2 regions of the Cellulomonas endometrii genome follow, and region 1 is predicted to be linked to the other one. Evidence: riboswitches for the same ligand, from Rfam matches in the RefSeq annotation. Region 1 holds a riboswitch; the other holds the start of a gene.
The links. Region 1 has a riboswitch for cyclic di-AMP ahead of QNH85_RS15510 (C40 family peptidase). Riboswitches for the same ligand answer to the same signal wherever they lie in the genome.

Region 1 (2,888 bases):
CCCCTGCCACCCCCGCGTGGTGCGGGCGTGCAGGTACGCCGCGTAGACGACCCACGCCACGAACGTCGCCACCTCCTTCGGGTCCCAGCCCCAGTACCGTCCCCACGCCTGCTCGGCCCAGATCGCACCGCCGATGAGCGTGAGCGTCCACAGCACGAAAGCGATCGCGTTGAGCCGGAACGACAGCGCCTCGAGCCGCACGGCGGTCGGAACCGTGCCGAGCCACGACCACGCAGGCCCGGTGACGCGCCACCGACGTAGCGAACGTCGCAGCTCGTCACCGACGCGCCACGGCGCCTCCAGACGGGAACGCCCGGACTCGCGCGCGTCCTGGAGCACCTGCAGCACGGAGGTGGCGAACGCCACGGTGAAGATCCCCGTGGCGATGATCGCGATGCTCACGTGGATGACGAGCCAGTAGCTCTGCAGCGCAGGTTGCACGGCGTCGGCCCGCAGGTAGAACGAGTTCAGAGCCACCACGAGCGCCAGCACGGCGATTCCCATGACGAGCACACCGACGAACGGGACGGTCCTGGTGCGACGCACCGCGAGGAACACCGCTGCCGCCACCAGGATCCCGACGAGGGTGAACTCGTACATGTTCGCCGTCGGCCAGCGCCCCGCCGCGACCCCGCGCAGGACGACACCAGCCAGCAGCAGCCCCGTCCCCAGCGTCGCCGTCGCGCGCGCGATCCCGTCTGCGCGTCCCGGTGCCTGGTTCCTCACCGGCAGCGGGACGTCGGGGATCGCTGCCCCGGCGCCCACCGCAGCGAGGCGGCGGTGTGATCGGGCTGCGGAGTCCGCGACGCGCGCCAGCGCGGTCGAGTACGCGACGAGCGCGATGGTGAACGCCGTCGTCGAGCCCCACACCAGCAGGGTGCTCAGGTCACCGAGCGGCACGGCCGGTCAGCCGATCCGGATGAACAGCGGGTCGGACTGCCAGATCTCACGGATCTGGATCGTCTTCCCCGGGACCGGTGCGTCGACCTGCAGGTTGCCGCCCGCGTAGATGGCGATGTGCCCGGGCGACCAGATCAGGTCGCCCGGCTGGGCCTGATCCCGTGGCACGACCGTGCCGGCGTCGCGCTGAGCGGTGGAGGTGCGCGGGATCGAGATCCCGACCTGGGCGAACACGTACGAGGTGAATCCCGAGCAGTCGAACCCGCTCGGGGTCGTCCCGCCGTAGACGTAAGGAACCCCGACCAGGCTCGAGGCGACCTCGACGATCGCGTTGCCGCTGGCGGAGGCCGGCGCCGGGGCCCCGATCGCAGAGGGCGTCGTCTCCGGTTCCGGCGCTTCCTGCCGCACGTCACCGCGCGACGGAGCGTCCTGCGGCGGGTCCTCCTCGGGCTGCTCGACCACCGGCGGAGGCGGGGGCGGCAGGACGGCGGTGACCGCCGGGACCTCGAACGACCAGGTGGCTCCTGCAGGCGCGACGGCGGTCGGCGCCGCCGTGAGCAGGTCTCGGGCAGCGGCGGTCAGCCCTGCGGTGTCGATCACGCTGGTGCCGCCGTCGGCGGGGTTCGGCTGCGCTGACGCCGGCGCTGCGATCAGCGAGACGGCGAGACCCGACGTGGCCACAGCGGCGCCGGTGCGGCGAGTCGTGGCCGACGCGGCGCCGCGTGCAGCCGCGGCGGCGTCCTGCAGGGGGGTGCGGGCGCTGCCAGGGGCGCGGTGGCGCGAGGAGGCGCGCGGGTGTGCGGTCATGGTGCTCCAGACGCCTGCGGGGTGAGCTGTCGGGTTCGGGCGGAGCTCGCCCGGCCGGTCGCCACGACCGGCTTCACCCCGAGGACGCCCAGGCGCCCGTGAAACGGTGGTTCCCCCGCTCCTGCCTGTGGGGTCTCGACCGAGTCGGACGGTGGCAGGACTCGGCGTCCGCCCGGCTCATCCGGACGACGCCCGGATCATCCGAGACTACGGAGCCCGAGCGACCTGGCCGGTGGGTCGCCCGAGTTCTTCAGCAGACCTTCATCGGCATCGAGGACGGATCAGACCGGCCGGGGCGCGTACATGATCACCGCGACGCCGGCCAGGCAGATCAGCGCCCCGGTGACGTCCCACCGGTCAGGTCGGAAGCCGTCGACGAGCATGCCCCAGAGCAGCGAGCCAGCGACGAAGATCCCGCCGTAGGCGGCGAGGATGCGTCCGAAGTTGGCGTCGGGTTGCAGGGTGGCGAAGAACCCGTAGAGCCCCAGGGCGATGACGCCGGCGCCGATCCAGATCCAGCCCTTGTGCTCGCGGATGCCTTGCCAGACCAGCCAGGCACCGCCGATCTCGAAGACGGCCGCAGCGGCGAACAGCAGGATGGAACGTGCGAGGGTCATCGGACGGTGTCCTCCGGGACAGGCAGCAGGGCGTCGAGCATCCCCGCAGCGGTGGGTGGTGCCGTGATGGTCAGGTCGAACGTCGGCCCGTGCAGAGTCAGCGTGATCTCGTAGAACGGGCAGCACCGTTGCTCGTCAGCGGCGAGCTGTGCGGCTGCGGCGAGCCGCGCGGTGGGCAGCGTGGCACGGACGCCACCGGGCACGTCCGCGCGGGGAGCGTCACGGAGCAGCTCGCGCCACGCGGCTGTCCGCTCGGTGAGGTCTCCGGATTCGAGCGAGCACGCGACAGGCGCGGAGGCCTCGACGGGGACGACCGGGAGCTCGTGCGGCTGCGTGAGGAAGGAGCACCCGGCGTCGCAGGGCTCGTGCCGGTCGGGGAGGTCGTCGAGCCGTACGAGAGCAGCCACCAGGGACGTGCGCAGCGCCTCGAGCGCGACGATCCGCTCGCCGACCTGCTCGGCTCGTCTGGCAAGCATCGGGCGGTACGTCGACCGGACCGTGCGACACGGCTGCGACTCCCATGCGGCCACCAGGGGTCGAACCTCGGACAACGGGATGTCGAGG
Region 2 (2,888 bases), on a different contig from region 1:
ACGTGCAGGGGGCGCCGGCGGGTGCGGGCCTCCCCCGCGGCCCAGTCGAGGGCGTGCATGCTCGCCGCCGACCCGTCCACCCCGACCAGGATCTCTGCGTCTCGCCTCATCGCTGCGTCCTCCTTCGGTGCACACCCCAGTGTGCCCCCGATCATGCCGTCTGCGCACGCTCCCCGGGGGGTGGCGTGGAGAACACTTGGCAGATCCTTGACGACCTCAGGCGCGGTCGGCGGCCACGACCTCGACGACGGTGCGGTCCGGGGCGACGCCGCGTGGCGGGCGGACGGTGTAGGTGGTGAACGCCATGTCGGCCGTGCAGGCGCCGCCGGGCGGGGTCACGTCGTCGACCGTGACCCGGAGCGTGGACCCGTCCAGCTCGACGGCGACGGGCACCCACGGGCACGACGAGCTGCCGCCGACCCACACGTCGACGAGCCCGTCCTCCCGCACGACCCCGCCCGAGCCGTCGGGCGTCAGCTCCGCTCCCGCCGGCACGCCCGGCCGCGAGTCGACGGCGATGCTCCGGACGCCGCCGGCACCCCGCTGCGCCAGTACGACCAGGAACCCGGCGACGATCGCGACGACCACCGCCACGGCCAGCACCCGCCGGCGCCGGCCCGTCACGCGGCCAGGTACGCCGACCACGCCGGCTCGTCGACGGCGGCGCCGTGCAGGAACGCGACCGCGCCGCGCGGCGGCGTCGGGGTGTACCGCAGCTCCCAGCCGATCTCGTGCAGCAGGCGGTCCGCCTTGCGGTGGTTGCACCGGCGGCAGGCGGCGACGACGTTCGCCCACTCGTGCCGCCCGCCGCGCGAGCGCGGGTGCACGTGGTCCACCGTGTCGGCGTGCGAGCCGCAGTACGCGCACCGGTGGTCGTCGCGCTGCAGCACGGTGCGGCGCGTCGGCGGCAGGGGCCGTCGCATCGGGACGTGCACGTACCGGGTCAGGCTCAGGACCACCGGCAGCGGCAGCGCGGCGTGCTCGGAGTGCAGCACGCGGCCGTCGGTCTCCAGCACGGTGGCCTTGCCGGACATGACGAGGGTGACGGCGCGGGGCATGGTCACCACGCACAACGGCTCGAGGCTGGCGTTCAGGAGCAGCGTCCTGGGTGGCGCGGGCAGCAGCACGGCGTACTCCTAGACCAGGTCGGGGACCCGTCTGGCTGTCCGGGCCCGCTGGGGGAGGCAAGCAAGAGCAGGGTACGCGCACCCGGCGGGATCCCGCGTGGGCTTTGCCGCCCGGCCCCGGGGACGACGCGACCCCCACGGCCGGTGGGCCGTGGGGGTCGGGTCGAGGAGTGCTGCGGCGCGGTGCGTCAGCCGATGCGGATGAACACCGGGGAGCTCTGCCAGATGCTGCGGAACTGGATCGTCTTGCCCGGGCGCGGGGAGTCGATCTGCTGGTCGCCGCCGGCGTAGATCGAGATGTGCCCGGGGCTCCAGATCAGGTCGCCCGGCTGCGCGTCCGCGGCGGAGACGACCGTGCCGGCCGCCTTGATCGCCGAGGAGGTGCGCGGCAGGGAGATGCCGAGCTGGGCGTACACGTAGGAGACGAAGCCGGAGCAGTCGAAGCCCTCGGGCGTCGTGCCGCCGGAGACGTACGGGACGCCCACGTAGCGGGCGGCGACCTCGAGGACGGCGTTGCCGGCGACCGACTGCGGCACCGAGGCGGTGGCCTCGGCGGCGACGGCCGTCGTGGCGGTCTCCGCCGTGGCGCGCTGGGCGCTGCGGGAGGTGGCCCGCACCGGCTCCGGCTCGGGCTCGGGCTCCGGCTCGGGGACGACCGCGGTCGCGGCGGGCGCCTCGAACGTCCACGCGGCGTCGGCCGGGGCCGTCACGACGGGGGCGGTCTCGAGCACCGCGCGGGCCGACGCCGTCAGGGCGGCGGTGTCCACGGACGGCAGCGACGCCTGGTCGCCGGACGAGGACGCGGCGGTCGCCGGGACGGCGACCATCGAGACCATGAGGCCCGAGGACGCCGCGACGACGGCGGTGCGGCGACCGGCGAGGGCGATGGAGCCCGTCGCGACGGTGGCGAGATCGGTCAAGGGGGTGACGGGGCGACGCGCGGAACGGTGTCGAGCGCGCACAGCACTAGCGGTCACGTACAGCCTCTCCTGGCGCCTACGAGGTGAGCTGTCGGGTTCGGGTTGGAGATCCCCGGCCGCGCTCCGCTCCCGGACGGATCCGGTCACGTCGCGCGGCTTCACCCCAAGGACACCGTCTCCGGTGCCCACATGTGGTTCCCCCGCCCCTGCCGGCGAAGTCCGTTCGGAACCTCGGGCGGCGGCAGGGCTCGGCGTACCGTCCAAGGGCTCTGACGGAGGAGGGTTCCGTCGAGCGAAACCGAACGTACCGGACCCCGGAGCCGATTGTCACGTTCCGGTCACGACTCGTTTCCCTGCGCGCGAGAACGCTCACAAGCACGGGTGAGGCCCGCCGCAGGTCACCGACGCGCGAGGGCCCCGCACGTGGCCTTCGCCACAGCGCGGGGCCCTCGGGGGGCGCGGCGTCAGGAGGTGCGCAGGAACACGTGCCGGGCGACCTCCTGCGGGAGGTCCAGCACCGTCTCGGCACCGGGGGCGCCGACGGTCACGGTGCCGCCGTTCTTCTCCACGACGATCTCGTTGCCGGGCTGCACGCCGGCCTGGGCCATGCGCGCCAGCAGCTCGACGTCGATCTGGATCGGCTCCCCGATGCGGGCGACGACGGCCTTGGTCGGGCCGCTCGAGCGGGTGGCGACCGCCACCGAGGACTCGACGCCGTCGAGGAACGTCACCTGGGTGCGCTCCTCACCGATCTCGTCCAGCCCGGGGATCGGGTTGCCGTACGGGTCGAAGTGCGGGTGGTCGAGCAGCGCGGCGAGGCGGCGCTCCACCCGCTCGCTCA

Region 2: linked by a shared signal. The riboswitch ahead of QNH85_RS11385 (C40 family peptidase) and the one ahead of QNH85_RS15510 (C40 family peptidase) in region 1 are both predicted to bind cyclic di-AMP.

The regions. Positions count from the first base shown of each region.
Region 1 covers NZ_CATKPC010000016.1:28,020-30,907, reverse strand. Annotated here, with positions in the region: gene ccsB (c-type cytochrome biogenesis protein CcsB) at 1-900, opposite strand, end outside; gene QNH85_RS15510 (C40 family peptidase) at 907-1,581, opposite strand; cyclic di-AMP (ydaO/yuaA leader) riboswitch at 1,704-1,858, opposite strand; gene QNH85_RS15505 (YnfA family protein) at 1,989-2,324, opposite strand; partial or broken gene QNH85_RS15500 (MerR family DNA-binding protein) at 2,321-2,888, opposite strand, start outside.
Region 2 covers NZ_CATKPC010000009.1:73,018-75,905, forward strand. Annotated here, with positions in the region: gene QNH85_RS11370 (universal stress protein) at 1-110, opposite strand, end outside; gene QNH85_RS11375 (hypothetical protein) at 217-645, opposite strand; gene QNH85_RS11380 (HNH endonuclease) at 621-1,058, opposite strand; gene QNH85_RS11385 (C40 family peptidase) at 1,316-2,104, opposite strand; cyclic di-AMP (ydaO/yuaA leader) riboswitch at 2,107-2,272, opposite strand; gene QNH85_RS11390 (iron-dependent transcriptional repressor DtxR) at 2,512-2,888, opposite strand, start outside.